Regions from separate parts of the Halomonas profundus genome, predicted to be linked through region 3. Evidence: predicted binding sites of a transcription regulator. Region 3 holds the regulator's gene; each other region holds the start of a gene.
What was found. Region 3 encodes PhoB, which activates phosphate uptake and scavenging genes when phosphate is short. Its sites were predicted from a motif close to TGTCATANNNNTGTCANA; they were not measured.

Region 1: the regulator PhoB is predicted to act here: its motif matches at 1,480-1,497, upstream of LMS44_RS20405 (PhoX family protein).
Region 2: the regulator PhoB is predicted to act here: its motif matches at 1,507-1,524, upstream of phnD (phosphate/phosphite/phosphonate ABC transporter substrate-binding protein).

Annotation. Positions count from the first base shown of each region.
Region 1 covers NZ_CP086344.1:4,477,744-4,481,024, reverse strand. Annotated here, with positions in the region: gene LMS44_RS20415 (TonB-dependent receptor) at 1-1,048, opposite strand, end outside; gene hemP (hemin uptake protein HemP) at 1,168-1,350, opposite strand; gene LMS44_RS20405 (PhoX family protein) at 1,561-3,281, shown strand, end outside.
Region 2 covers NZ_CP086344.1:315,798-319,078, forward strand. Annotated here, with positions in the region: gene LMS44_RS01495 (EAL domain-containing protein) at 1-1,444, shown strand, start outside; gene phnD (phosphate/phosphite/phosphonate ABC transporter substrate-binding protein) at 1,559-2,524, shown strand; gene phnC (phosphonate ABC transporter ATP-binding protein) at 2,602-3,281, shown strand, end outside.
Region 3 covers NZ_CP086344.1:5,157,951-5,161,231, reverse strand. Annotated here, with positions in the region: gene LMS44_RS23525 (chorismate--pyruvate lyase family protein) at 1-432, shown strand, start outside; gene ubiA (4-hydroxybenzoate octaprenyltransferase) at 468-1,358, shown strand; gene phoB (phosphate regulon transcriptional regulator PhoB) at 1,484-2,173, shown strand; gene phoR (phosphate regulon sensor histidine kinase PhoR) at 2,176-3,281, shown strand, end outside.

The sequences.
Region 1 (3,281 bases), 680 kb from region 3:
CGCCATCTGGCCGTTGGCGGGCCTGCTCCAATTCGGCGCCGAACACCAGCGTTTGCGAAAGCCAGCCGTGATCCATGGTGTGGAAGCCGTCGCTCTGAAGACCGGCCCGCTCTAGGGTACGGTTGGCCTGGGGCTCGTCGATATCCTGCTGGCTAAAGGTAAGCTGCGAGGTGACTTCGGTGGCAGCGCTGGGCTGCCAGCGGTGGCCCAACTGGACGTTGTTGCTTTCCACATCGCGATCGCGCAGCGGATTGCTGGCATCGGTTGAAAGCTGCTGTGGGTTGGCGGGCTGGGTGGCGCGTTCGTCGTAGTGCTGCCAGCTGATAAATAGCCGCTGGTCGTCGCTTGGCTCCCAACCGCCTTTTAGCAGCAGGCTATTGAGGGCGGCATCCTCTTCGGCTTCATCGCCCCCCGCGCGGCGAATATCGCCGGATTCACTGCGGCCGATTGAAAACAGGCCATCCACCTGGCCGTTGGCGGTATTGCGGCGGCCGAAGCCAGTCAGGCTCCCCCGCATTTCGTCGCTGGCCGTCGCACCGCCTATGGAAAGGCGTACGCCGCTATTTTCGCCGGGGGCAAGCAGGTCGTTGGCATTCACACTGGTGAAGCTGACGACACCGCCCATGGCATTGCTGCCGTACAAGCTGGAGAGCGCACCGCGTGCTATCTGTACTTCTTGAATCAAGCCAGGGTCGAGAAAGAAGTTACCGATGTGGCCGGTGGAGATATCCTGACGAACGCCATCCAAACGTACCAGAACACCTTTGCTGCCAAAACCGCGCATACTTAAGGTTTGGCCATTTCGGCGCCCTTGGCCAGCCACATGCAGGCCGGGTTGGCGGCTAAGCACGTCTTCAACCCGGCTGGCGGTGGCCAGCACAGCATCATCACGATCAATAATATCGATAATCAGCGGTGCCCGTGAAAGGTCCGTAGGTGCTCGGGTGCCGGTGACCGTCACTGGGTTAAGCTCGGCGTCGTCTGCTTGGGCGGTTAACAGTGGAAGCAGCGTTAAAAAGAGGCCACCAAAAGCGCGTGTGTGGTTCATAAGCCAGAGATTTCCAACAGGGATAAGTGGAAGAGGTCGCTGGCTGGGTGCGATGGGCTACCTGGCTGGCTTTGCCGTATAAATCTTTAAATTAATCAGGGGCTGAAATATTAAGAGCTTTAGGCGTTAAGAATTAACTTGCCGCTTTTAGTACGGCGCAACACATAGCGGCGCTGTTCATGGTGGATAACCAACTGGTCTGAGTTGCCAAGTAATTCTTTGCTATTCACCTCGTGGGCCACCTCGCGGGTCGTCGAGGCCGACGTATCTCCCTGGCCAGTGCCCTTAGCGGGTAACTGCATGAGAGAGCAACTCCTGTGTTAATGATAACTATTAGCGTTAATTTAGCAGAGTTGCAGACATCCCTCAATAGGGTTTGGGGAGTAAAAGTGACTAGCATTCGACCTTTCTTCATCTAAATGCAGGCGCTCCGTCATCGTGCTGTCATTAAGCTTCTTTAGTGTCTCCTAACGTTCAATCGTTGACCTACAAACGATCAGGGGGAGACCAAAATGAGTAAAGAGATCGAAGATCATCGCCTGTTTAACCACAGCGGCAACCAACCTTTCGCGGAAGTATTGGCGCGCCATGTATCCCGGCGTGATGTGATGCGCGGTGGTTTGAGCATGGCGGCTGCCTCGATGCTTAGTTTTGGTGGCGCTGCTCAAGCGCTTGCCTCAAGCAGCAGCCAAAAAACACCCCTGACACTGGCGTTTGAGGCGGTTCAAGGATCACGCACCGATGCCGTGGTGGTGCCGGAAGGTTATGTGGCCCAAGTCTTGGTGCCGTGGGGCACGCCGCTGAACCAAAATGTTACCTGGCAGCCCGAGCAGCCGATGACCGCTGAGCGTCAGGCGGAGAGTGTGGGCATGCACCATGACGGCATGGCCGGTTTTGCCCTGGATACCGACAACGCCTCGCGCCGTTTTGTGCTGGCGCTCAACAATGAGTATATCGACCAAGCAGCGCTATGGGCGCCCCAAGGAGGCCCCACTAATGCGGATGAGGGCCAGCGGCCAGCAGCTGAGTCGCGCACTGAGATCAACGCTCACGGTGTCACCCTTGTTGAGGTCGAAAAGAACGCCAGTGGCCAATGGGCGCATGTGCCGGGTTCGCGTTATAACCGTCGCCTCACCAGTGCGACGGTGATGGAACTTTCCGGGCCAGTGGCGGGCAGTGACTACGTCAAAACGCGCTTTTCGCCTGAGGGTACCCAAACCCGTGGTACCAACAATAACTGTGGTAACGGGGTAACGCCCTGGGGCACCTATATTGCCTGTGAAGAGAACTGGCCCAATGTGTTCGTTAATCATGGCGAACGCTTCCAGGACGACGCGCGGATTGGTATTCCCACCGCTAAAAGCCGCTATGGTTGGGATACTTCGGCGGGAGACGCCTCTGAACAGAATGACGAATTTGCTCGCTTCGACATTACCCCGCGCGGCGAGCGTGCTGAAGATGATTATCGCAACGAAGCACGCACGTTCGGCTACCAGGTGGAGGTCGACCCCTATAGTGATGCATTGGCGGTTAAGCGTACGGCACTTGGCCGTTTCCGCCATGAAGGGTGTTGGTTAGGCAAGCTGGAAGCCGGTCAGCCAGTGGTTTACTACTCGGGGCACGATTCCCGCAACGAGTACGTATATAAATATGTTTCTGATGCTGCCTGGGATCCCGCCGATGCCAACCGTCCAGGGGAAGAGTATGATCGTCTTGCCATTGGCAACAAATATTTGGATAACGGCACCCTCTATGTGGCTCGTTTCCATGCCGATGGCAGCGGTGAGTGGCTACCGCTAACGCCTAGTGCTCAAACGCGCGATGGCCGCACGCTGGCGGCGGCGTTGGGGCTAGCCGACGACGATGCGGCAGGTATCATCATCAACACCTGCGATGCAGCGGATTTGTTGGGTGCCACGCCAATGGACCGCCCTGAGTGGGCTTCCGTCGATCCTGCCTCCGGCGAGGTGTATCTCACCCTAACCAATAACACTCAGCGTACCGCTGAAGAGACAACCCCAACTTACACTAATGACGGTGAGCATCTGGAACAAGTAGGTGTTGGTTACGATTTAGCGCCCACCAATGCCGCCAACCCTCGCGCCAATAACGAAGCAGGGCATATTATTCGCTGGCGCGAAAGCCGGTTGCCCAACGCCTTTACTTGGGAAGTGTTTGTGTTTGGCGCGGCCGCTGACGATGCCGATAATCACTCGGGCCTGACAGAAATGAA
Region 2 (3,281 bases), 410 kb from region 3:
CTTAACGCTTGGCTTTATTCGTGACAGCGGCTTGCCCCCAGAGCGGGTGGTGATCGAGCTCACTGAACACGTGCCAATCCACGACTACGAGCTAATGCGCCAAGCGGTGGATCACTACCGCACCATGGGCTTCCAGGTGGCGCTGGATGACCTCGGTGCAGGTCACTCAAGCCTGCGCCACTGGTCGGAGCTGCGCCCGGATTTCGTTAAACTCGACCGACACTTTATCTCCGGCATTGACCAGGATCCTGCCAAGCGAGAGTTCCTGCGTTCGATTCTCGATGTGGCGCGTAGCCTGGACTGCCAAGTGATCGCCGAAGGGGTGGAGACCGCTGCTGAGCATCTTTGCTTGTGGGAACTCGACCGTGGGCTCGCACTACTACAAGGCTTCTATTTCGCCCGACCCAACCAGCAGCCGCCTTTAGAACTCAATCTGGTGCTGCCAGCGAGCACCCAATTAAAAAGCCCTGCGGGTCGCACCACGCGCTCGATTTTACGGGCTACCGATGCCATAACGACGGATTGCGCAGTGCCGTATATCTCCGAGCGATTTCGCCAACAACCCAGCTTGCGCTGCGTGGCCGTGCTGGAGAATGGTAAGCCCGTGGCGGTGGTGCGACGCAACTCGTTTTTAACTCTATTTACCAACCCCTATAGCCATTCGCTTTATGCCAAGCGCCGTGTGCTGGACGTTGCTGATGCACGCATGCTGGTGGCCGAAGCGGATACTCCGCTTGAGATTTTGAGTCAGAAGTTGACCGACAGCCGGGATATTGAGCAAGAGGACTTTGTCATCGTTAACGCTAACGGTGACTACCTGGGGATGGGCAATATCGTTGACCTTTTGCGTGAGATTACCGCGATTCAGGTGCGCCAAGCGCGGCATGCCAACCCGCTCACCGGCCTGCCGGGTAATATCCTGATCAATGAAACACTGGCGGCTTATTTGGCCTCCGGGCATGGGTTTGCTGCGGCCTATGTTGACTTGGATAACTTTAAAGCCTTCAACGATGCCTATGGCTACGCCCGAGGTGACCACATCATCATTTCGCTATCGCGGCTGCTGCAAGCACAGGTAGAGAATGCCGGGGGCTTTATTGGCCATATTGGCGGCGATGATTTTATGATGTTGCTGCCGCTTGAGCACTGGGAAAGTGTTTGCCAGCAAATTCTGCACTCATTCGAGGTGATGGCACCGGGCTTCTATGAAGAGGCTGACCGCCTTCAGGGCGGGATTCACATCGAAAACCGTCAAAATAGAATGACGTTTTTTCCCTTTGTGAGCGTCTCGATTGCGGTAAAACCCATCCATGATACGACTACCTGCCAATCGCTGGATATCGCAGGCGAGCTTTCTGAGCTGAAGCATCAGGCGAAAAAAATTCCCGGTAACAGCCTGTTTGTAGAGCGCCGCGGTCACGAGGCTTTTCAAGCTGTAGATTAACTGTTCTTCGCCAAAACGTCACGAAGTGGTCATATAAGTGCCCCATTTTTGTCATCTGGAGTCGTCAGGATGTTGTCATCTTTTAATAACTCTACAGAACGCTACAGGTGACCCATGCAGACATTATCCCTCTCCCGCACGTTAATCAGTGCCGCCGTTGCCAGTGCCTTCGCCTTGGCCGCGGTGAACGCCTCTGCGGATCTGTCTTCACGCTATGTGGATAACGATGGCGATATGGTCGCTGATGTTCCCAGCGATGAGTCTCAGTGGGTAGACCCGGATACTTTAGTGTTTGCCTACACGCCGGTTGAAGACCCCGCGGTTTACGCGGATGTCTGGTCTGACTTTCTGGATCACCTGAGCGAAGCTACGGGCAAAAAAGTCCAGTTCTTCCCGGTGCAGTCCAATGCTGCCCAGCAGGAAGCGCTGCGCGCTGGCCGTCTCCACGTAGCCGGTTTCAATACCGGTGGCGTCCCGGTCGCGGTTAACTGCGGTGGTTTCCGCCCTTTCGCCATGATGGCCGCGGAAGATGGCAGCTTTGGCTATGAGATGGAGATTATCACCTACCCAGGAAGCGGCATTGAAGCCGTTGAAGACTTGCAGGGTCGCCAACTAGCGTTTACCTCAGAGACTTCCAACTCTGGCTTCCGCGCCCCCTCTGCGCTGCTGCGCTCTGAGTACGGTATGGAAGCGGGGGAAGATTTTGAGACCGCTTTCTCTGGTTCTCACGACAACTCCATTCTCGGCGTGGTCAACGAAGATTACGACGCGGCGGCGATTGCTAACTCCGTAGGCAAACGGATGATTTCCCGCGGTGTGGTGAACGAAGGTGATTACGACATTATCTACACCTCACAAACCTTCCCCACCACCGCTTACGGGCTGGCGAATAACCTGAACCCGGAACTTGCCGAGAAGATTCAGGATGCGTTCTTCAGCTACGACTGGGAAGGCACTGCCCTAGAGTCAGAATTCGCTAACTCAGGTGAAGCACAGTTTATTCCGATTACTTATCAGGAAAACTGGGAAGTTATTCGCACCATCGCTGACGCCAACGGCGTGACCTACGACTGCGATTAATCTTTAAGCAGTACCCCAATACGATCGGCCAGGAGGGCAACCTTCTGGCCGAACCGCTATGTAGATGAGGCACTTCCATGTTGACACTCACCGGCGTTGGTAAACGTTACCCTACCGGGGATCGAGCGCTGACGGATATTGAACTCACGCTGCCAAAAGGCCAAGTGATGGCGCTGATTGGCCCATCTGGCGCGGGTAAAAGCACACTGATTCGCTGTGTGAACCGGCTGGTTGAGCCTACTCAGGGCAGCATTCGTCTGGACGGCACGGAACTGACGAAGCTCTCGGGACATAAGCTGCGTCATGCCCGCCGCTCCATGGGAATGATTTTTCAAGAGTATGCGTTAGTAGACCGCCTAACCGTGATGGAGAACGTGCTTTCAGGTCAGCTCGGTTATGTGGGATTTTGGCGCAGCTTCCTGCGCCGCTACCCGCAGGAGGCTGTGATTGAAGCCTTCCGTCTATTGGAGCGAGTGGGGTTGCCGCATGCCATCGATAAACGTGCCGATGCCCTGTCTGGCGGCCAGCGCCAGCGGGTGGGTATCGCCAGGGCGCTCCTGCAAAGTCCTAAGCTGTTGCTGGTGGATGAACCCACCGCCAGCCTTGACCCAAAAACTTCGCGCCAAATCATGCGTTTGATTCGTGAGCTGTGCGCAGAGCGCGAACTGGCGGCGATCATCAATATTCACGACGTAGCGCTGGCCCAGCAATTTGCTGACCGCATTGTCGGCCTGCGGGCGGGTGAAATCGTCTTTGA
Region 3 (3,281 bases):
GAGAAGCCGTTTCGAGTACGACTGTTGCGCCAGGGGGTTGGTTGGCCGCGCCAGGATGAGGCTCAGGCGCTGGGCATTGGTGCCAAGCGTTACGCCTGGCTGCGGGAAGTGGCGCTGTGCTTAGATGGAACGCCATGGGTGGTGGCGCGCTCGGTCGCCCCGCTTTCACAGGTAAAGGGCCAACGGCTAGAGTGCCTGGGCGAGCGCTCGCTAGGTAGTTGGCTATTTCGCCAGCCGGGTTTAGTGCGTGGGCCATTGGAAGTAACGACGCATTCCCCCCAGTTTGCTAGCGTCAACGGCATACAGGAAGGCTGTGCCTGGGGAAGGCGCTCTGTTTTTTATCACGGCTGTAAGCACGGCAGTCTGTCGTTATTAGTGCAAGAGTATTTTTTGACGGCGATGGCGGATGATCTTGGCCTGCCTTCGCGCTAGGCTAGCGCCTGCATCTTATTCTTCGTGAGGTAAGCATGGATCGTTCACTGTTGCGGCCGAAGGGATGGGCTCGCGTGGCAGATTTTTTACAGCTGATGCGCTTGAATCGGCCGATAGGCACATGGCTTTTGATGTGGCCGACGCTGTGGGCATTATGGGTGGCTGCGGAAGGTGTACCAGGGCGAAATGTGCTGCTGATTTTTGTGGCCGGCGTTTATGTGATGCGCGCTGCGGGCTGCGTGGTCAATGACTATGCGGATCGCCACTTCGATGGGCATGTGAAACGCACAAAACAACGTCCGCTAGCGACGGGCCGTATCAGCGAAACCGAAGCTCAACTGCTGTTTATCGCCCTGGTGGCCGCTGCGTTTATTCTGGTATTACTGACCAACTGGTTTACGGTGCTGCTCTCGCTGGGCGGGGTGCTGCTGGCGATTATTTATCCGTTTATGAAGCGCTATACCCACTTTCCTCAGGTGGTGCTGGGCGCGGCTTTTTCCTGGGCAATTCCGATGGCTTTTGGCGCCGTGCTCGGCCACGTGCCGCTGGAAGCATGGCTGCTATTCTGCGCTAATGTGTGCTGGACAGTGGCCTACGATACCCAGTACGCCATGGTCGATCGCGACGACGATTTAAAAATTGGCATTAAATCGACGGCCGTGCTGTTTGGAAATGCGGATCGTTTGATTATCGGCTTACTCCAGCTAGCCACCCTGGGGTTGCTGGCTTGGGTAGGCTGGTGGGTTGGTTTAGGTGGTTTCTTCTGGTTAGGGCTAGCGGCAATGGCAGCGACTTTTCTGCATCAGCAGCGCTTAATTCGCGACCAGGAGCGGGATGCCTGCTTCCAGGCGTTTCTCAATAATCACTGGTCGGGACTGCTGATTTTTGCCGGTATCGCGCTAAGTTGGTGGCCTGCGGCTGGCTGATCGCGGCGGTTGTCATGTAATTGTCATCAAGTCATGGTGTTATCGTCACTGACATGTCATTGATCTGTTTATCTTTGAACTGTTTTTCTTTGAACTAGTTTCTTTGAACACCGTGAGGCTCTGGTATGACCGCCAAGACCGTTCTGATTGTCGATGATGAGGCGTCGATTCGCGAGATGATCGCGGTAGCGCTGGAAATGGCTGACTATCGCGTGCTCGAAGCGGATAACGCCCAGGATGCTCATGCCATGGTGGTCGACCACCAACCCGATTTACTGCTGCTGGACTGGATGATGCCCGGCACTAGCGGTATTGAGCTGGCGAGACGCCTAAAACGTGAAGAAACCACCGCTGAAATCCCGATTATTATGCTCACCGCGAAAGGCGAAGAGGATAATAAAATTCAAGGGCTTGAAGCCGGTGCCGATGACTATATCACCAAGCCTTTTTCACCCCGGGAATTGGTGGCACGGCTAAAAGCGGTGCTGCGCCGTGCGACGCCACGTGGCGTTGAAGACCCGATTGAGATTAACGGCCTGCTGCTTGATCCGGTGAGCCACCGGGTAAGTGCCCACGGCAAAGCGCTGGAAATGGGCCCCACCGAGTACCGTTTGCTGCAGTTTTTTATGACTCACCAAGAGCGCGCTTACACACGTAGCCAGCTGCTTGACCAAGTGTGGGGCGGCAATGTTTACGTTGAAGAGCGCACGGTCGATGTGCATATCCGCCGCTTGCGTAAAGCGCTGGGCGACGTGCATCAAAACCTGATCCAAACGGTTCGGGGTACCGGTTACCGTTTCTCTGCACGGGTGTAAATGTGCGTTTATGGAGTCGTGAGCTGTGGCGAATAGCGTGGCTGGCCACGCTGGGCACTTGCTTGGGCTGGCTGTTGGGCTCGGCTGGGCTGGGGCTTGCAGCAGGGCTTGCGGGATGCTTGTTTTACCACTTACGACAGTTACGCGAACTCTATTTGTGGCTCACCCTCCACCCTAACGATGAACCGCCTGCCGCTCGCGGGATGTGGGGCGAGCTATTCGATCGTTTATACCGCTATCAAAAAAGTCAGCGCATCACCCAAAGCCGTCTGCGGGCTACTTTGGCACGTATTCAAGAGTCGTCTGAAGCAATGCGTGATAGCGTGGTCATGCTTGATCGCCACGGTGATTTGGAGTGGTGGAACAGCGCCGCCACCGCCATGCTGGGGCTACAAACCGTCCATGATCGTGGTCAACACATTACCAACCTGCTGCGCGACCCGGGCTTTATCAGCTATTTTAATTCGCGTAACTACAGTGAGCCGTTAACGCTCACCTCACCGATTGATGAACGGCGAATCCTGCAGTATCAAATTACCCTCTACGGTGACGACGAACGCTTAGTGATGGCTCGCGATATCACCCGCTTGCATCGTCTTGAGCAGATGCGGCGCGACTTTGTCGCCAACGTTTCCCATGAGTTACGTACGCCGCTGACCGTTCTCTCCGGCTATTTGGAAACCTACAGTGATATCTCCGACCAGCTTCCGCCGCGCTTGGGACGTAGTATTCAGCAAATGCAGGAACAGACCCAGCGGATGCAGAATCTGGTTAACGATTTATTGCTGCTCTCGCGTTTGGAAATTGACCAGGGCGGCCAAGATCATCATCCACTGTCACTCGAGCCTTTACTGCAAAGCGTTTGTGATGATGCGCTGGCCCTATCGCATCAACGTCATACCATCACCGTCGCCCTTGAGAGCGATGCCCGACTGTTAGGCAGTGAACAGGAGATTCGCAGCGCCGTCTCTAACCTTGCCTTTAATGCGGTTCGCTACACGCCTGCTGGCAGCCAAATCACCCTGCGCTGGAAAGCTAGCGCTACTGGTGGCGGCTATATCGATGTGGAAGATAACGGTGAAGGGATTGATCCCGTTCATATTCCCCG